DNA from 2 places in the Streptomyces sp. NPDC005141 genome. Region 2 is predicted to be linked to the other one. Evidence: riboswitches for the same ligand, from Rfam matches in the RefSeq annotation. Region 2 holds a riboswitch; the other holds the start of a gene.
The links. Region 2 has a riboswitch for glycine ahead of gcvT (glycine cleavage system aminomethyltransferase GcvT). Riboswitches for the same ligand answer to the same signal wherever they lie in the genome.

Region 1: linked by a shared signal. The riboswitch ahead of gcvP (aminomethyl-transferring glycine dehydrogenase) and the one ahead of gcvT (glycine cleavage system aminomethyltransferase GcvT) in region 2 are both predicted to bind glycine.

Annotation. Positions count from the first base shown of each region.
Region 1 is NZ_JBSFYW010000068.1:3,550-13,787, forward strand. It holds gene ACWD68_RS35090 (DUF881 domain-containing protein) at 1-889, shown strand, start outside; gene ACWD68_RS35095 (small basic family protein) at 886-1,218, shown strand; gene ACWD68_RS35100 (DUF881 domain-containing protein) at 1,224-2,069, shown strand; gene ACWD68_RS35105 (FHA domain-containing protein) at 2,131-3,087, shown strand; gene ftsR (transcriptional regulator FtsR) at 3,131-3,886, shown strand; gene ACWD68_RS35115 (bifunctional nuclease family protein) at 3,973-4,446, shown strand; gene ACWD68_RS35120 (MerR family transcriptional regulator) at 4,665-5,339, shown strand; gene ACWD68_RS35125 (DNA polymerase IV) at 5,414-6,916, shown strand; gene ACWD68_RS35130 (PRC-barrel domain-containing protein) at 6,838-7,209, opposite strand; glycine riboswitch at 7,325-7,420, shown strand; gene gcvP (aminomethyl-transferring glycine dehydrogenase) at 7,598-10,238, shown strand, end outside.
Region 2 is NZ_JBSFYW010000008.1:169,662-179,899, reverse strand. It holds gene ACWD68_RS09265 (L-serine ammonia-lyase) at 1-898, opposite strand, end outside; gene glyA (serine hydroxymethyltransferase) at 1,061-2,323, opposite strand; gene gcvH (glycine cleavage system protein GcvH) at 2,335-2,712, opposite strand; gene gcvT (glycine cleavage system aminomethyltransferase GcvT) at 2,869-3,987, opposite strand; glycine riboswitch at 4,022-4,134, opposite strand; glycine riboswitch at 4,135-4,231, opposite strand; gene ACWD68_RS09245 (AAA family ATPase) at 4,407-5,075, shown strand; gene ACWD68_RS09240 (enhanced serine sensitivity protein SseB) at 5,139-5,915, shown strand; gene ACWD68_RS09235 (enhanced serine sensitivity protein SseB C-terminal domain-containing protein) at 6,144-6,932, shown strand; gene ACWD68_RS09230 (ABC transporter permease) at 7,562-8,572, shown strand; gene ACWD68_RS09225 (ABC transporter substrate-binding protein) at 8,635-10,238, shown strand, end outside.

The DNA of each region.
Region 1 (10,238 bases), on a different contig from region 2:
GCCCCCCGTTCGGAGCAGCGCTCCGCGCCCCCCGCGCCCGGACGCCTCCATGTCGCTGCTCACCAACGTCATGGATCACAGCCTCGACGACGGGTACGCCGAGGCGGCCGCCCGCAGGGAGGCCGACGGCGCCGGCGGCATGCCGAAGACGCTCCGGTCCAAGCTGGGTCTTGCCGCTGGTCTGGTGCTCGCGGCGCTCGTGGTCACCGTGGGGGCGGCGAACGCGCGGATAGCGGCGCCTGTCGTCGCCAAGGAGCGCCAGGAGCTGATCGACCGCATCGAGCGGGAGACGTCGGCGGCGGACAAGCTGGAGAACAGCGTCGACACCTTGCGTGCCGATGTGAGCGCCCGCCAGCGCGAGGCGCTGAAGCAGGACGGCGGCGGTGAGCAGGCCGACCTCGTGAGCATCCTGTCGGGTGCCACCGATGTGCACGGCCCGGGCGTGAAGCTCGTCGTGAACGACGCCAAGGAAGCCAGCACGGGCGGTGACGGCAGCAATCCGAGGGAGACCTCGGGGTTCTCCGACACCGGACGTGTGCGGGACCGTGACATGCAGCGCGTGGTCAACGGTCTGTGGGAGTCGGGTGCCGAGGCCATCGCCATCAACGGACAGCGGCTGACCGCTCTGTCGGCCATCAGGGCCGCGGGTGACGCGATACTGGTCGACAACAAGCCGCTCGTGCCGCCGTACACGGTGCTCGCGGTGGGGGACGGCCAGCGGCTCAGCACCAGGTTCCAGAACAGCGCCGACGGGCTGTATCTGCATGCCCTGCAGGAGAACTACGGCATCCGGACCAGCATTTCCGCCGAGGGCGACGTCCGGTTGTCCGCCGCACCGAGTGTGATCGTACGTACAGCAGAGCCGAGCACAGAGAAGGGCACATCGTGATCGCCGTACTGGGCCTCGTCGTGGGAGTCGTGGCTGGATTGTTGGTCCGGCCCGAGGTTCCGGCGGTTGTCGAGCCTTACCTTCCGATCGCCGTCGTGGCGGCGCTCGACGCCGTGTTCGGCGGTCTGCGCGCGATGCTCGACGGCATCTTCGACGACAAGGTCTTCGTCGTCTCGTTCCTGTCGAACGTGGTCGTCGCCGCGCTGATCGTCTTCCTGGGCGACAAGCTGGGTGTGGGTGCCCAGCTCTCCACCGGTGTCGTGGTCGTCCTCGGCATCCGCATCTTCTCCAACGCCGCGGCGATCCGTCGGCACGTGTTCCGGGCGTGAGGGCGATGAGCAAGAGCAACGAGGACGAAGTCCCCGAGAACCCGCTGCGCAGAGAGCTGCCGGAAGAGGTCCCCGCGGCCGCGGAGGAGCCCGAGCCGGAGAAGGCCGAGGAGAACGGCGAGCCGTCGCTCTCCGGCCGTCAGAGGCTGGTCAAGGGCTTGTGGCCGCCGCGCGTGTCGCGCGCCCAACTCATCGTCGCGTTGCTGCTGTTCGGCCTCGGCTTCGGCCTGGCCGTCCAGGTGGCATCCAACAGCGACGGCGACAGCGCCCTGCGCGGAGCACGCCAAGAGGATCTCGTGCGCATTCTCGATGAACTCGACAACCGAACTCAGCGTCTTGAGGACGAGAAGCAGGGTCTCGAGGATCAGCGCACCGAGCTGGAGAACAGCTCGGACCAGGCCGAGGAGGCCCGCAAGCAGACGGTCGAGAAGGAGAAGCAACTCGGCATCCTGGCGGGCACCGTATCCGCTCAGGGACCCGGCATCACCCTGACGATCGACGACACGAAGGGGACGGTCAAAGCGGACATGCTGCTCGACGCGATCCAGGAGCTGCGCGCGGCCGGCGCGGAGGCGATCCAGGTGAACGGCGTACGCGTGGTCGCGGGTACCTACCTCGCCGATTCCGGCGGCGGAGTGAAGGTCGACGGGAACAAGATCACCCAGCCCTATCGTTTCAAGGTCATCGGCAAGCCGCAGGACCTTGAGCCGGCGCTGAACATCCCGGGAGGCGTGGTGCAGACACTGGAGAAGGAGCAGGCCACCGTCACCGTGGACCGCTCGACGAAGATCGTCGTGGACGCCTTGCGACCGGCGGAGCGGCCTGACTACGCTCGGTCGTCCTCGCGGTGAACCGGGGTCGCATGGGGGCCGCCGGGCGAGGGCAAGAGGTTGCGGGGGGTCGGCGCACCGAATGGGTGGTGCGTGGTGGAAACTGTCTGGTGGATACGGACGTTGTGAGGATGTCCGGGTCGACCGGTGTGTTCAATCAGGGTTCGTCCTGCCCCACGGGCGGGTCTGTTTCGGTCAAGGGGAATCGCCCGTGAAGTTGTTTGCGAAGTTGTTCGGCAAGAGCGCGCGAGAGGGCAGTGGTGACAACGCGACTGCCCGGCACCGTGCACCGCGTCAGGGAGATGCGGAGGCCCAGGGCGGCGACCGCCCGCTGTTCCGGGACCAGGTCACCGGTCCCGGTGGTCAGGGCGCGTCGTCTGTTGACCCTGCGCAGCCCGGCCGCATAGGTTTCGGAGACCCGTCAGCCTCAAGCACGGGTGGAGGGTTCGCCCCCGATCCGTATGCGTCCCATGCCCCTGGTGGGCAGCCGCGGCAGGAGGATCCGTCCATGTCGGCCCAGGTGTGTACGAGGTGCGGTAACCGCAACGCGGAGAACAGCCGGTTCTGCTCCAACTGCGGTGCGCCGCTGCGGGGCGCCGCGGAGCGTCCGTCGGAGACGACGTCCACGATCTCCATCTCCGGCATCGAGGCCTACGACGCGGAGGTGACGGGCCAGACGCCGTCGCCGATGCTCTCCCCGGAGGCCCAGGCGGCGGTCGACGCGCTGCCGGTCGGCTCGGCGCTGCTGGTGGTGCGTCGCGGCCCGAACTCGGGCAGCCGCTTCCTGCTGGACGGTGAGCTGACCACGGCCGGGCGTCATCCGCAGAGCGACATCTTCCTCGACGACGTGACCGTGTCGCGCCGGCACGTGGAGTTCCGTCGTGTGGCGGACGGTTCGTTCACGGTCGCCGACGTCGGCAGCCTGAACGGCACGTACGTGAACCGGGAGCGGATCGACCAGGTCCCGCTGTCGAACGGTGACGAGGTGCAGATCGGCAAGTACCGGCTGGTGTTCTACGCGAGCCAGCGGGGCATCTGACCCCTCCCCCAACTCCGTCCGGGGGGACACCGAGGGAATGTCCATGCTTCAAACACCGAGCGGCGGTGCCGGCAGCGGTACCGCCGCGGCGGACAGTGGGCTGATGAGCATCGGCGCGGTGCTGAACGTGCTGCGCGACGAGTTCCCCGAAGTCACCATCTCCAAGATCAGGTTCCTGGAGTCGGAGGGACTCGTCGAGCCGCGGCGGACCCCTTCCGGGTACCGCAAGTTCAGCACGAACGACGTCGAGCGACTGGGCCACGTCCTGAGGATGCAGCGTGACCACTACCTGCCGCTGAAGGTGATCCGCGAGCACCTGGACGCCCTGGAGCGCGGTGAGCAGGTGCGTCTGCCGTCCGTGGGACGCCAGCGCGACTCGGGCGAGGGAGAACGCCTCGGAGAGCTCTACGGCGAGCCCGAGGGGCCCACGGCGGCCCGGGTGGGCCGTGAGGAGCTGCTGGCCGCCGCGGAGATCGGCGAGCAGGAGCTCCAGGAGTGGGAGTCGTACGGGCTGATCGGCCCGTTGCCCGACGGTGTCTACGACGCCGAGGCGGTGACCGTCGCAGCGCTCGTCGTCGAGCTGGGACGGTTCGGGATCGAGCCGCGCCATCTGCGGGCGATGAAGGCGGCGGCGGAGCGCGACGCGGGGCTCGTGGACCAGGTGGTCGCGCCCCTGCGGCGGCACCGCAATCCGCAGACCCGGGCGCACGCGGAGGCCCGTACGAAGGAGCTCGCGGGCCTCACGGTGAAGCTGCACGCGGCGCTCGTGCAGACCGCGCTGGGTGTGCGACTGCGCTGATCCGGGGCACCGGTGCAGGCTGTGGATCGTCCACCCGTTCTGTGCCCGACTACCCAAACGTCCCGGGCACGGCCTAGGGTTGCTGTGTGAACGAGCTCGATGTCGTAGGTGTCCGGGTCGAAATGCCCTCCAACCAACCGATCGTGCTTCTGCGTGAAGTGGGAGGCGACCGCTACCTCCCCATCTGGATCGGACCGGGGGAGGCGACGGCGATCGCTTTCGCTCAGCAGGGCATGGCCCCCGCGCGACCGCTGACCCACGACCTGTTCAAGGACGTGCTGGAGGCCGTCGGCCAGGAGCTCACCGAAGTACGGATCACGGACCTGCGCGAGGGCGTCTTCTACGCCGAGCTCGTGTTCGCCAGCGGGGTCGAGGTGAGTGCCCGTCCGTCCGATGCCATAGCGCTTGCCCTGCGCACCGGGACGCCGATCTACGGCAGTGACGGAGTGCTCGACGACGCGGGCATCGCGATCCCGGACGAGCAGGAGGACGAGGTGGAGAAGTTCCGCGAGTTCCTCGACCAGATCTCGCCCGAGGACTTCGGCACCAACAGCCAGTGACACCGGGGAGCGGAGGGAAGCGCCCGGTGGCATTTGCCCGCGGCGAGTGTGGTGTGCCGCGGCCCGTGCCGGGAGCATTCGGCTAGCCTTTCCCCGCGGTAGGGCACGGGAAACCACTCTTAGGGTGATTATCACTCGGCGTGCCGAGTGTGGCGATCGTTGACGCGGCCCTGGTGACTGCCTACCGTCGAGAAGGCAGGTCAAGGACGGAGGTCGGCGTGAGAAGCAGCGGCGACGGTACGGCTGGGGGTGCCCCCGGACACGGTCTGGGGGAGAGCGGCCCGTACCCTCCCCCAAGCTCTCGGCTCGGCTCGAGCAGGGGGCATCCCCATCATGGCGGCGCGGCCGATCACGTTCCGCGGCGGCCGGCGGCGGTACCCGGTGAGGGAGAGGCTGTTCCCGAGGAGGTCGGTTACCGGGGACCCACGGCGTGTGCCGCCGCGGGCATCACCTACCGGCAGCTGGACTACTGGGCGCGGACCGGGCTGGTCGAGCCCAGTGTGCGTCCCGCCTACGGGTCGGGGACGCAGCGTCTCTACAGCTTCCGGGACGTGGTGGTCCTGAAGATCGTCAAGCGGTTCCTCGACACCGGGGTGTCGCTGCAGAACATCCGCACCACGGTCCAGCACCTGAGGGAGCGCGGATTCCAGGACCTGGAGCGCATGACGCTGATGAGCGACGGCGCGACGGTCTACGAGTGCACCTCGCCCGACGAGGTCCACGCGTTGCTGCAGGGCGGTCAGGGGGTCTTCGGTATCGCCGTGGGCGTGGTGTGGCGGGACGTCGAGGGCGCCCTGTCGCAGCTGCACGGAGAGCGCGTGGACACCGGTGAGACGCTTCTCGGGCACAACCCCGCCGACGAGCTGGCGCGGAGACGCAACCGCGCGGTGTGACGCGTGGGACCTTCGATGACGTGATGCCCCGGCGTGCGGGGGCATTGTCAGTGGCGTAGGGCAGCATCGGACATGTGAGAACCGCGCCCACGATCCTGCATCTCGACATGGACGCCTTCTTCGCCTCGGCGGAGCAGGCGTCCAAGCCGAGCCTGCGCGGGAAGGCCGTCGTCGTGGGCGGGCTCGGGCCGCGTGGGGTCGTCGCCACCGCCTCGTACGAGGCGCGCGTCTTCGGGGTGAACTCGGCGATGCCCATGGCCCAGGCGCGCCGGCGCGCTCCGAACGCCGCCTATCTCGTGCCGCGCTTCGGGCTCTACCGGGAGGTCAGCGAGCAGGTGATGGGGCTGCTGCGGACCCTGTCGCCGCTGGTGGAGCCGCTGAGCCTGGACGAGGCGTTCGTGGATCTGGAGGCGGGCGGGACGGCCTGGGACGACGCCTCCGCGCGGCTGACCGGTGCCAAGCTGCGCTCGGACATCCGGGCGGTCACGGGGCTCACGGGGTCGGTGGGGCTCGCAGCCTCCAAGATGCTGGCGAAGATCGCCTCGGAGCAGGCCAAGCCCGACGGGCTCGTGCTGATCGAGCCGGGCACCGAGCGCGCGCTGCTCGGGCCGATGCCGGTGCGGACGCTGCCGGGTGTGGGGCCGGCTACCGGCGACCATCTGCGGCGGGCCGGCATCACCACCGTCGAGGAAATCGCCGAGGCGGGCGAGGACGAACTCGTACGTCTGCTGGGGAAGGCGCACGGGCACGCGCTGTTCGCGATGGCGCTGGCGCACGACGACCGGCCCGTGGTGGCCGAGCGGGAGACCAAGTCGGTGTCGGTCGAGGACACGTACGACGTGGACATCCACGACCGGGTCCGGGTGGGGCTGGAGGTGGCGCGGCTCGCGGACCGGTGTGTGCGGCGGCTGCGCGGGGCCGGACTGTCGGGGCGGACCATCGTGCTGAAGGTGCGCAGGTACGACTTCTCGACGCTGACCCGGTCCGAGACGCTGCGGGGGCCCACGGACGACGCCGGGGTGGTGCGGGAGGCCGCCGCGCGGTTGCTGGAGGGCGTGGACACGACCGGAGGCGTACGCCTGCTGGGGGTCGGCGTCTCCGGGCTCGCCGACTACACGCAGGAGGACCTGTTCGCGCAGGCCCAGGCCTCTGCCGAGCCGACGGCCGAAGAGCATCCGGCGGACGAGCCGGCGGAGGGTGCCGCCGCGGAGGAGGAACCGCCCGCCGAGCGGCGGTGGCCCTCGGGGCACGACGTGCGGCACGCCGAGTACGGGCACGGATGGGTGCAGGGAAGCGGGCTGGGGCGGGTCACGGTGCGGTTCGAGACGCCCTACTCCGAGCCCGGGCGGGTGAAGACGTTCCGGACGGAGGATCCGCGGCTGGAACCGGCGGATCCGCTGCCGCTGGTGGAGCGAAGACCCGAGACGGCCGATGGGCTGCCGGCGGGTTCCGGGCCATGGGCGTCGGAACCCGGGACGCAGGATCAGGACCCGGGGTCTCAGGCGTCCTCCGTGCCCGCGAGTCGGCCGAAGTCCCGGTCCGGCGGCGGGGGAGGGGCCGCCACGTCGAGACCGTAGTGGTGGTAGAGCTGGAGTTCCTGTTCGGGGGAGAGGTGACGTCCGACACCGAAGTCGGGGGCGTCCTTGATCAGGGCTCGTTCGAAGGGAATGCGCAGGGTCCCCTCGACGACTTCGCTGGGCTCCAGCGGAACGAAGGCGTCTCTGCTGAACAGGCCGGTGCGTATGGCCGCCCACTCCGGAACACCGGTCGCGTCGTCGAGATAGACCTCGTCGATCGTGCCGATCTTGGTGCCATTGCGGTCGAACGCCTTGCGGCCGATCAGGTTGCGCGGATCGATGTCGGTCTGCACGGGCCCTCCACGTGGTCGCAAACTCATCCGTAAGCACTACGAAAGAGCACATTCAGGAAGGTGGCCACTCGAAGGCTGGTGTCTTGTCCTCGCTGGTAGGCTGGCAGACGGCTGCTGATCCCGTGCGGGAGAGTCCTCCAGACTTCACCGGAGGCGCCGAAGGAGCAAATCCTCCCCGGAATCTCTCAGGCTCACGTACCGCACGGACGAGGTCACTCTGGAAAGCAGGGCGGGTGCCGATGGCCTCCGCCCTCACCGACGGTGAAAACCGGGACGTCCCTGGACGGTCCGGTGAAACTCTCAGGTTGAGATGACAGAGGGGGAGGCCGTCGGGGTACCCGTGCAGGGGTGCCCCTCGAAGGTCGCGTCAGACCAGGAGGCCTCCGCAATGACCGCCCATCGCATTCCGCTCTCCGAGCTCGAACAGGGAATCCCCTTCGAGCAGCGCCACATCGGGCCCGACTCCGAAGCACGGGCCAAGATGCTCGCGCACGTCGGATACGGCTCGCTCGACGAGCTGACGGCCGCCGCGGTGCCGGACGTGATCAAGAACGCCGAGGCCCTGAAGCTGCCGGCCGCGCGCACCGAGGCCGAGGTACTGGCCGAGCTCCGCTCCCTCGCGGACCGCAACCAGGTGCTCGGTTCGATGATCGGCCTCGGTTACTACGGCACGTTCACGCCGCCGGTGATCCTGCGCAACGTCATGGAGAACCCGGCCTGGTACACCGCGTACACGCCGTACCAGCCGGAGATCTCGCAGGGCCGTCTCGAGGCGCTGCTGAACTTCCAGACCGTCGTCGCCGAGCTGACCGGACTGCCGACGTCCGGTGCCTCGCTGCTCGACGAGGGCACCGCCGCCGCCGAGGCGATGGCGTTGTCCCGCCGCATGGGCAAGAACAAGAAGGGCCTCTTCCTGGTCGACGCGGACGCGCTGCCGCAGACCATCGCCGTCATCGAGACCCGCGCCGAGCCGACCGGTGTCGAGGTCGTCGTCGCCGACCTCGGCGAAGGCATTCCGGCCGACCTGGCCGGGCGCGAGATCAACGGCGTGCTGGTCCAGTACCCGGGCGCCTCCGGTGCCGTACGCGACATCAAGCCGATCATCGACCAGGCGCACGAGCTGGGCGCGGTCGTCACCGTCGCCGCCGATCTGCTCGCCCTGACCCTGCTGACCTCGCCCGGCGAGCTCGACGCGGACATCGCGGTCGGTACGACGCAGCGCTTCGGTGTGCCGATGGGCTTCGGCGGACCGCACGCCGGTTACATGGCGGTGCGCGAGAAGTTCGCGCGCAGTCTCCCCGGCCGGCTGGTCGGTGTTTCCGTGGACGCCGACGGGCACAAGGCGTACCGCCTCGCCCTGCAGACGCGTGAGCAGCACATCCGCCGTGAGAAGGCGACCAGCAACATCTGTACTGCTCAGGTCCTGCTCGCCGTGATGGCAGGAATGTACGCCGTCTACCACGGTCCCGACGGCCTGCGCACCATCGCGCGGCGTACCCACCGCTACGCCACTGTCCTCGCCGCGGGTCTCACCGCCGGCGGTGCCGAGGTCGTGCACGGCGCGTACTTCGACACGCTCACCGTGCGGGTCCCGGGCCGGGCCGCCGACATCGTGGCCGCTGCCCGCGACCACGGCGTCAACCTCCACCCCGCCGACGCCGACCATGTGTCGATCTCGTGCGACGAGACGACCACGCGCGCTCAGCTGGCCGCCGTATGGACCGCCTTCGGCGTCGACGGCGACATCGAGGCGCTGGACGCGAGCGCGGAGGACACCCTGCCGGCCGCGCTGCTGCGCACCGACGAGTACCTCACGCACCCCGTCTTCCACGAGCACCGCTCCGAGACCGCGATGCTGCGCTACCTGCGCAGGCTCTCCGACCGCGACTACGCGCTCGACCGCGGCATGATCCCGCTGGGCTCCTGCACGATGAAGCTCAACGCGACCACCGAGATGGAGCCGGTCACCTGGCCCGAGTTCGGTCAGCTGCACCCCTTCGTGCCCGCCGAGCAGGCGCGGGGTTACCTGACGCTCATCCACGAGCTCGAGGACCAGCTCGCCGAGGTCACCGGCTACGACACGGTGTCGCTCCAGCCCAACGCCGGTTCGCAGGGTGAGCTGGCCGGTCTGCTGGCCGTCCGCGGCTACCACCGCGCCAACGGCGACGACCAGCGCACCGTCTGCCTCATCCCGTCCTCCGCGCACGGCACCAACGCCGCCAGCGCCGTGATGGCCGGCATGAAGGTCGTCGTCGTGAAGACCGCGGACGACGGTGAGATCGACGTCGAGGACCTGCGCGCCAAGATCGAGCAGTACCGCGACGAACTGTCGGTCCTGATGATCACGTACCCCTCGACGCACGGAGTGTTCGAGGAGCACGTCGCCGACATCTGCGCCCAGGTGCACGAGGCCGGCGGCCAGGTCTACGTCGACGGCGCCAACCTCAACGCCCTGGTGGGCCTCGCCAAGCCGGGCCACTTCGGCGGCGACGTCTCGCACCTGAACCTGCACAAGACCTTCTGCATCCCGCACGGCGGCGGCGGTCCGGGCGTCGGCCCGGTCGGTGTGCGCGCGCACCTGGCGCCGTACCTGCCGAACCACCCGCTCCAGCCCGAGGCCGGTCCCGAGACCGGTGTCGGCCCGATCTCGGCCGCTCCCTGGGGCTCCGCGGGCATCCTGCCCATCTCCTGGTCGTACGTCCGGCTGATGGGTGGCGAGGGCCTCAAGCGCGCCACGCAGGTTGCCGTGCTCTCCGCGAACTACATCGCCAAGCGCCTGGAGCCGCACTACCCGGTGCTGTACACCGGCCCCGGTGGCCTGGTCGCGCACGAGTGCATCATCGACCTGCGCCCGCTCACCAAGGCGACCGGCGTGAGCGTCGACGACATCGCCAAGCGCCTGATCGACTACGGCTTCCACGCGCCGACGATGTCGTTCCCGGTGGCCGGCACGCTGATGATCGAGCCGACCGAGTCCGAGGACCTGGGCGAGATCGACCGGTTCTGCGACGCGATGATCGCGATCCGCG
Region 2 (10,238 bases):
AGTGCAGCACCGCCGGGATGATGCCCGCCGCGCCGTTGGTGGGGGCGGTGACCACGCGTCCGCCCGCCGCGTTCTCCTCGTTGACCGCCATCGCGTAGAGGGTGATCCACTCCATCGCGTGGGCCAGCGGGTCGCCCTCGGCGCGCAGCTGGCGGGCCGAGTGGGCGGCGCGGCGGCGGACCCTGAGGCCGCCCGGCAGGATGCCCTCGCGGGCCATGCCGCGCGAGACGCACGCCTGCATCACGCGCCAGATGCCGAGGAGCCCTTCGCGGATCTCCTCCTCGGTGCGCCAGGCCCGTTCGTTCTCCAGCATCAGGGAGGAGATCGACAGGCCGGTCTCCTTCGTCAGCCGCAGCAGCTCGTCGCCCGTGCGGAACGGGTACTTCAGGATCGTGTCGTCGAGCTTGATGCGGTCCTCGCCGACCGCGTCCTCGTCGACGACGAAGCCGCCGCCCACCGAGTAGTACGTCTTCTCCAGGACGAGTTCACCCGAGGCGTCGTACGCGAAGATCGTCATGCCGTTGGCGTGGTACGGCAGGGCCTTGCGGCGGTGCAGGACCAGGTCGTCGTCGAAGGAGAAGTCGATCTCGTGCTCGCCGAGGAGGTTGAGGCGCCCGGAGGCCTTGATCCGCTCGACCCGCTCGTCGGCGCCCTCCACGTCCACCGTCCGGGGTGAGGCGCCCTCCAGGCCGAGCAGCACCGCCTTGGGGGTGCCGTGGCCGTGGCCGGTCGCGCCCAGGGAGCCGTACAGCTCGGCGCGTATCGCCGTGACCGGGGCCAGCAGGTCTTCGTTGCGCAGCCGCCGGGCGAACATGCGCGCCGCGCGCATCGGGCCCACGGTGTGGGAGCTGGACGGGCCGATGCCGATCGAGAACAGGTCGAAGACCGAGATGGCCACGGGAACTCCTTGCTGGTTTCGCCGGACGCCGTTGTCCGACGGAGGTGGTGCTGGACTGCATGGAACGGGGCACCGCGCTCTGCTTCCAGTGTGCGCGGTGCCCCGGACGTCCGTACGAAAAGTACCGCACGGACGAAAAGGTACGACAAAAAGCGTACGAAACTACTTCAGGCCGGGGTACAACGGGTGCTTATCGGCCAGAGCGGACACGCGGACCTTCAGGCCCTCCGCGTCGTAGGACGGCTTCAGTGCCTCGGCGATGATGTCCGCGACCTCGGTGAAGTCCTCGGCCGTGAAGCCGCGGGTGGCGAGGGCGGGCGTGCCGATGCGCAGGCCGGAGGTGACCATCGGCGGGCGGGGGTCGTTCGGGATGGCGTTGCGGTTGACGGTGATGCCGACCTCGTGGAGGCGGTCCTCGGCCTGCTGCCCGTCCAGCTCGGAGTTGCGCAGGTCGACCAGGACCAGGTGCACGTCCGTGCCCCCGGACAGGACGTCCACGCCCACGGCCTTCACGTCGTCCTGGACCAGGCGCTCGGCCAGGATGCGCGCGCCGTCCAGCGTGCGCTGCTGGCGCTCCTTGAAGTCGTCGGTGGCGGCGACCTTGAAGGAGACGGCCTTGGCGGCGATCACGTGCTCCAGCGGACCGCCCTGCTGACCGGGGAAGACCGCCGAGTTGATCTTCTTGGCCAGCTCGGCCGTCGAGAGGATCACGCCACCGCGGGGACCGCCGAGGGTCTTGTGGGTGGTCGTCGTGACGACGTGGGCGTGCGGCACCGGGTTCGGGTGCAGCCCCGCGGCCACCAGGCCGGCGAAGTGCGCCATGTCGACCATGAGGTACGCGCCCACCTCGTCGGCGATGCGGCGGAACTCGGCGAAGTCCAGCTGCCGCGGGTACGCGGACCAGCCGGCCACGATCAGCTTCGGCCGGGACTCCTTGGCGAGGCGCTCGACCTCGGCCATGTCGACCGTGCCGGTCTCGTCGCTCACGTGGTACGCGACCACGTTGTAGAGCTTGCCGGAGAAGTTGATCTTCATGCCGTGGGTGAGGTGCCCGCCGTGCGCGAGGTTCAGACCCATGATCGTGTCGCCCGGCTTGAGCAGCGCGAACATCGCGGCCGCGTTGGCCTGGGCACCGGAGTGCGGCTGCACGTTGGCGTGCTCGGCGCCGAACAGCGCCTTGACGCGGTCGATGGCGATCTGCTCGACCACGTCGACGTGCTCGCAGCCGCCGTAGTAACGGCGGCCCGGGTAGCCCTCGGCGTACTTGTTGGTCAGGACCGAGCCCTGGGCCTCCATGACCGCGACCGGAGCGAAGTTCTCCGAGGCGATCATCTCCAGGGTGGACTGCTGACGGTGCAGCTCGGCGTCGACGGCGGCGGCGACGTCCGGGTCCAGCTCGTGAAGGGGGGTGTTCAGAAGCGACATGCGGTGACTCCTCAGCCGGCGGTGAAGGCGGCGTACTCGTCGGCGGACATCAGGTCCTCGGGCTCGTCCGTGACGCGGACCTTGAACAGCCAGCCACCCTCGAAGGGGGCGGAGTTCACCAGCGACGGGTCGTCCACCACGTCCTGGTTGGCCTCGACGACCTCGCCGGCCACGGGGGAGTACAGGTCGCTGACGGACTTGGTCGACTCCAGCTCGCCGCAGGAGTCGCCCGCGGCCACGGTGTCACCGACCGCCGGAAGCTGGGCGTAGACGACATCGCCGAGCGCGTTGGCCGCGAACTCGGTGATGCCGACCGTCGCGACGCCGTCCTCGGCGACGGACAGCCACTCGTGCTCCTTGCTGTAGCGCAGCTGCTGGGGGTTGCTCATGGCCTGAATTCTCCTGTACGCGGGGGAGTGCTGATGAAGGGAAGCGTGTGACCCGGGCGGATGTGCCCAGGGTCACTTCTGACGCGCGACGGGGTCGACGGTCACGGCCGGCGCCCGACGGGCATTCGTGTCATGTCCGGTCCTCGCGGACCAGTGTCACTTCTGACGCTTGTAGAACGGCAGCGCCACGACCTCGTACGGTTCGTGGCTGCCCCGGATGTCCACGCCGACACCGGCGGTGCCCGGCGCTGCGTGCGCGGCGTCGACGTACGCCATCGCGATGGGCTTGCCCAGCGTGGGGGAGGGGGCGCCGGAGGTGATCTCGCCGATCACCCGGCCGTCGGTGACGACCGAGTACCCGGCGCGCGGCACGCGACGCCCCTCGGCGATCAGGCCGACGAGGACCCGCGGCGGGTTCTGCTCGGCGCGGGAGGCGGCCTCCTCGAGCGCGGCGCGCCCCACGAAGTCGCCCTCCTTCTCGAACTTCACGACCCGTCCGAGGCCGGCGTCGAAGGGGGTCAGCGCGGTGGTCAGCTCGTGCCCGTACAGCGGCATGCCCGCCTCCAGACGCAGCGTGTCGCGGCACGACAGACCGCAGGGGACCAGTCCGGCCGGGGTGCCCGCGTCGGTCAGCGCCTGCCACACCTTCTCGGCGTCGGCGGGGGCCACGAACAGCTCGAAGCCGTCCTCGCCGGTGTAGCCGGTACGGGCGATCAGGGCCGGAACGCCGGCCACCGTGCCCGGCAGGCCCGCGTAGTACTTCAGACCGTCGAGGTCCGCGTCGGTGACCGCCTTGAGGATGCCGGGGGACTCGGGTCCCTGCACGGCGATCAGGGCGTAGGCGTCACGGTCGTCGCGCACGACCGCGTCGAAACCGGCGGCGCGCTCGGTCAGGGCGTCCAGGACCACCTGGGCGTTGGAGGCGTTGGCGACGACCATGTATTCGTGCTCGGCCAGGCGGTAGACGATCAGGTCGTCCAGGATGCCGCCGTCCTCCCGGCAGATCATGGTGTAGCGGGCGCGGCCGACGCCGACGGTGGCGATGTTGCCGACCAGCGCGTGGTTCAGGAGAGCCGCCGCCTGCGGGCCGGTGACGGTGATCTCGCCCATGTGGGAGAGATCGAAGAGACCGGCCTTCGTACGGACGGCGAGGTGCTCGTCGCGCTCGGAGGCGTAGCGCAGGGGCATGTCCCAGCCTGCGAAGTCGGTCATCGTCGCGCCCAGCGAGCGATGCAGGGCATCGAGCGCGGTGTGACGGGGTGCGTTGCTGCTCATCGGTCTGGCTCCCAAGGCATGACGGCGAGGTCGTTCCTCCCCATCTGTCATCGGAACCTGAGAGGTTCATCAGTACCCCACGAAATGGTGGTCCTGACTTGCACCTTGGGTGGAGCCACTGGTCAGCGGCCCGCTTTTCAGATGTGCCTCGCCCGCGCGGTAACGGGGCCTGAGAGATTCAAGGGAGGGACTTGCTCCTTCGGCGCCCGGGTACACGTACCCAGGACTCTCCCGCGCGGATTCAAGCGGCCGGTATGCAGTTGGCGCGGCCATCATTGCACGCGCTGTCCGATCCCGGCAGTCCGCCATCTGTAACCGGCCTGTGGCAGTCCGCGTACCGAAACAGGAAGCGCCGGGCATTACCTTCTCTTTACACTCGAGGGGGATGGGACTCCACATCCATGGGGAGGACGGTCACGGTGAACAGGACCAGGGCGTACGCGGCGACCTCGGGTCTCGCGCTGCCGGAGCAGCCCGGCGCGACGGCCCGGGAGGCGTGCGGCCCGCTTCCGGCGGTCGTCGTCCGCGACCTACGCGACCGGGCGGGCCACAGCCCGCACGGTCTCCGCTTCGGGGCGGGCGACCTCGTGGTGGTCACCGGACTGCCCGGCAGCGGCAAGTCGACGCTGATGCGGCGGGCCGTGAAGGGCGCGCGCGTCGACTCGCAGGACACCCGCGACCGCTGGGACGGCCGGATGGCCCACCTGCTGCCCTACGCGGTCTACCGCCCGCTCGTCCGCCTCTCGCACTACGCCGGCCTGCGCCGCGCGCTGCGCGGCGGCGGCGGAGTCGTCGTGCACGACTGCGGCACGCAGGCCTGGGTGCGCCGCTGGCTCGCCCGCGAGGCCCGGCGCCGGGGCGGCGCACTGCACCTGCTGCTGCTCGACGTCACGCCGGACACCGCGCTGGACGGCCAGCGCGAGCGGGGCCGGGGCGTCTCGCGCTACGCCTTCGCGCGCCATCGCGGCGCGATCACCCGGCTGCTGCTCTCGATCGAGAAGGGCGGCCTGCCCGAGGGCTGCGGTTCGGCGGTGCTCATCGACCGGGACGCGGCGGACGTGCTGCGAAGGATCGACTTCGGCCACTGACCGGTCGCGGTGGCCCATTAACCTTTCCAGCCGGAACAGTGGTTCGAAGCAGGCGGTAGACAGATGGACTTCCCGGCACAGGCGCACCCCCACCCGCACGGCGGTTGGCCCGGCAACGAGCTGGAGGAGGTGCTGTCCGCCTCCCTCGGCGTACCCGCGGGGCCTTCCGCGGGCGCTCGCATCGTCGAGGTGCTCGGCCGCAGCTTCGTCTGGGTGCCCCTGCCCAACGGCGGTGGCCCGCAGAGCGGCCCGCTCGATCTGCCCACGATGGAGCTGGGGGGCCAGGTGTACGTCCCCGTCTTCAGCTCCGAGGAGCAGTTCCGCCAGGTCACCGGCGGACAGATGTCGTACACGATCGCGCCCGCCGTGGAGTTCGCCCGCGGACTTCCGCCGCAGGTCGGCATCGCGGTCAACCCGGACGGCGTGGTCGGTGTACCGCTGCCGCCGATGGCCGTCGCCGAGCTGTGCCGGGCCGGGCGGACCCCGCTCGACGGGCCGGCCAGCGGTGGCCGGGTGCGGCTCTTCGAACCCGACTGGCAGGAGGACCCGGTGGACTTCCTCGCCGCGGCCTCGGCCGAGTTCGCCGGGACCGGCGTCGTCCTGAGCGCCCGCCGCTGTCTGGCCAGCATCGAGGGCGACGATCCGGTCATGTTCATCGGCGTCGAACTCTCGCTGTGGGAGGGCGAGGTCCGCACGCTTCCCCTCGACGCCCTCGGCCGTGCCCTCGGTCGCGTCCCGATGAACATTCCGGTGAACCTGGTTCTCCTCGACGTGACGCAGGACCCGGTCGGCGACTGGATGCGAGCTCAGGTGCGCCCCTTCTACCAGCACGGTCACTGAACGACGCCGGTCCCGAGGGCGCACGGGGGACCGCGCGCCCTGCCGTCGACGGTCCGCGGCTTCTCCCGCGCGGTGCGTCTCGGCTCTCGGCTGCTTCCCCCGGCGGAGCGCGATCGCCGCATAAGCTGGTTTCATGGCCCGGTCGAGGTGTTGACGCACGTTCGTAACCGGTGCCTCAGGCGTAATGGATGAGTTCGTCGTGAATTGTTCGCGAAGGGGCGGTTGAGGGTGAGCGCGTCGGGCACGGCCGCGGCCGGGCAGGTCGAGCACATGCTGCGCCAGGTGACGCCCGGGCGTTACGACGCCTACGAGGCGCTCCTTCGCGCGCTCGCGACGCCGTCGTCCGGCCAGGTATGGATGCTGCTGTGGCACGGCCAGGCCGGCTCCCCGGACGCTCAGTACGGGAACATGCAGGTGGACGGCTTCGGGTACGCGCCCTGTGTCACCTCCGCCCAGGAACTCTCCGCCAGCGGCTGGAACCGCTCGTACGAGGTGGTGGACGGGCTGGACGTCGCCCGCACCCTGTACCCCGACCACTTCGGCCTCTGGCTCAATCCGCACGCCCCCGGCGGCGGCCTCGGCATCCCGTGGCTGGATCTGCGCCGGATCGCCACGGGCCTGGAGCGGCAGCCCGCCGGCCCGCTCCGGCTCTCCGAACCCGGCATCGAGATCCCGCAGTTCTACGCCCTGCTCACCCAGAACGCGCATCTCACCCCGGCCGTACGCTCGTTGCGGCGTGCCTGGGTCCAGCCGACGCTCGGGGCGCCGTATCTCGCCATCGGCCTTGACGTGTACGACACTTCGCCGCCCGCCGTCGACTCGGTGCGGGCGATGATGCAGCAGTCCATCGGCGCCGTTCCGGACGGGCTGCCGGTCTCCACCGTCGCGATGTCGGACGAGTTCGACCCGGTCGCGATGTGGCTGCGCGCCAATGCCCGGCCGTTCTACGACCGTGAGGCGCACGCGGCTCCCGTCCGCGGGTACGGCGGCCCGTCGCCGCACGGTGCCGCGTACTGACCGGACCGCGTCGGAGGCGGACCTCTCGACGCGATCGGCCTGACGCCGGAACAAGAACGCCGCCCCTCGTCGACATGAGCGGGGCGGCGCCTCGCTGTCACCGTGACACGGCGGACGGCGGGACTTCCTCCGTGACGCCGCGGACGTTCCGGCGTGCGCGGCTCCGGCAGCACCCATGGTCAGGGGCACGGCGCAGGTGCCGCCCAAGAGCGTCCGAGCGGCAGGCCGAGGCCACTTCGACATGGCGTGCCCATTTCAATCTCCCGGTGACTTGCGACTCCCTGCGGCCTCGTGGGTCCTCGGGCGGTGAATGTGGCCGATCCTGATCCATGGACGGCTGGAAGAGGCCTTGTGGTGATTTGGTGCAAACGTGGGCGATATCGCCCAACTCTGCACCGGAATGTCCCGGTTGTGGCAGTTCGATCCTTGATATCCGCCGTCCGGATAACGGAACCTCCCTGATGGCATCACGTTTGCGCATCCATTCACCGTCAAGTCTGGCAACAGATCGCCAATGCATTGAAGACTTCCGGCTCCAGGGGTTTAACCCCTGCGTACTACGGACTGATCACGCCGCTACAGCGGCAAGTGTGGGCCGGCTACCGCCGGTTGAGAGGGGTCCCTGCCAGATGACGGCACCATTGCACGAGCCGACGGCTGAAGTCGCGCCGAGCGCGGCTGAGGAGGCGGCGCTCGCCGGCTCCGCCGAGGCGAAGGCGGTACAAGGACGTTCCCTCGGCCGCATCGCCTGGGAGCGCCTGAAGCGGGACAAGCTGGCCCTGACGGGCGGCGTCGTGGTGCTCGTGCTGATCCTGGTCGCGATCTTCGCGCCGCTGATCACGAGCCTGGTCGGGCAGGACCCCGAGACCCACCACGAGAACCTGATCGACCCGCTCTTCTCGACCCCCACCGGGTCCTACGGCGGAATCAGCGGTGACCACCTGCTCGGTGTCGAGCCGGTCAGCGGTCGCGACATCTTCGCCCGGATCGTCTACGGCGCCCAGGTCTCGCTCCTGGTCGGCTTCCTGTCGGCCCTGGTCGCCGTGGTGCTCGGCACCGTCCTCGGCGTGCTCGCCGGCTACTTCGGCGGCTGGCTGGACGCGCTCATCAGCCGCGTGATGGACGGCCTGCTGGCCTTCCCGCAGCTGCTCTTCATCATCGCGCTGGTCTCGGTCATGCCGAACGAGATGCTGGGCCTGACGGGTACGGGCGTCCGCCTCTTCGTCATGATCCTGGTGATCGGCTTCTTCGGCTGGCCCTACGTCGGACGCGTGGTGCGGGGTCAGACCCTCTCCATGCGTGAGCGCGAGTACGTCGAGGCCGCGCGCAGTCTCGGGGCCGGCAGGTTCTACATCCTGTTCAAGGAGCTGCTGCCCAACCTGGTCGCGCCCATCATCGTGTACACGACAATGATGATCCCGACCAACATCCTCACCGAGGCTGCGCTCAGCTTCCTGGGCGTGGGCGTCAAGCCGCCCTCGGCCTCCTGGGGGCAGATGCTCTCCTCCGCGATCGATTACTACGACTCGGACCCGATGTACATGGTCATCCCGGGTGTAGCGATCTTCATCACCGTGCTCTCCTTCAACCTCTTCGGCGACGGCGTACGCGATGCGCTCGACCCGAAGGGTTCTCGCTGAACTGCCGTACCCCCCGGGCCCGTCACCTATCGGACGGGCCGCTACACACACGGAGGATCCGAGTGATTACCCAACGCACCACAGGGCGGCGCAAGCAGGCCGTGGCCGCCGCAGCCGTGGTCGCTGCACTGCTGTCCACGGCGGCGTGCGGCGGCGGCAACGACGACAACGAGGGCGGCGGCTCCAAGAACGGCGCGGCCGGCTTCGACGCTGCGAACAACAAGGTCGCTCAGGCCTCCCTCGCGAAGAAGGGCGGCACGCTGAAGTTCGCGGGCGTCCAGGACGCCGACTCGTGGGACACCACGCGCGGCTACTACGGCTTCGCCTGGAACTTCATGCGGTACTACAGCCGCACCCTGGTGACCGGCAACGCCGAGCCCGGTGCCGCCGGTGCCAAGCTGACGCCGGACCTCGCCACCAGCACGGCGAAGGTCACCGACGACGGCAAGACCTACACGTACACGCTGCGTGACGGCGTGACGTGGGAGGACGGCAAGCCGATCACCTCCAAGGACATCAAGTACGGCATCGAGCGGCAGTGGGCGCAGGACGTGCTGTCCGGCGGTCCGGTCTACCTGAAGGACCTCCTCGACCCCAAGGGCGAGTACAAGGGTCCCTACAAGGACAAGTCCAAGGACAAGCTCGGTCTGAAGGCGATCGAGACGCCGGACGACAAGACCATCGTCTTCAAGCTTCCGCAGGCCAACTCGGACTTCGAGGACATCCTCGCGCTGGCCTCGTCCGCGCCGGTCCGCCAGGACAAGGACACCAAGTCCAAGTACGGCCTGAAGCCGTTCTCGTCCGGCCCGTACAAGTTCGACTCGTACACGCCGAACAAGAGCCTCAAGCTGGTCCGCAACCCGGAGTGGAAGGCGTCCTCGGACCCGATCCGCAAGGCGTACCCGGACGCGATATCGCTGACGCTGTTCACCAACGCCAACGACATGGACCAGCGTCTGATCAACGGCGACTACGACCTGGACATCAACCAGACCGGCATGTCGCCGCAGGGCCGCACCACCGCCCTGAAGAAGCACAAGGCCAACCTGGACAACCCGGTCTCGGGCTACGTCCGTTACGCGGTCTTCCCGCAGAGCGTGAAGCCGTTCGACAACGAGCACTGCCGCAAGGCCGTGATCTACGGCGCCGACCACGAGTCGCTGCAGACCGCGCGCGGTGGCCCGGTGGCCGGTGGTGACATCGGCACCAACATGCTGCCGCCGTCCGTCCCGGGTGCCGAGGGCCAGAAGTACGACCCGTACGAGTCGGCCACGGCCAACAAGAACGGCAACGTCGCCAAGGCCAAGGAAGAGCTGAAGGCCTGCGGCAAGCCGGACGGCTTCAAGACCACCATCGCGGTCCGCAACAACAAGCCGGTCGAGGTCGCCACGGCCGAGTCCCTCCAGGCCTCGCTGAAGAAGGTCGGCATCACCGTCGACATCGACCAGTTCGACGGCGCGCAGACCAGCGGCATCATCGGTAGCCCCTCGAACGTGAAGAAGAAGGGCTACGGCATCATCATCATGGGCTGGGGCCCGGACTTCCCGACCGTCCAGGGCTTCGGTCTGCCGCTCTGGAGCGGCAAGTACATCCTTGAGAGCGGCAACAACAACTTCGCGCTGATCGACGACAAGGCGATCGACGGCCTCTTCAACAGCTACGTCAA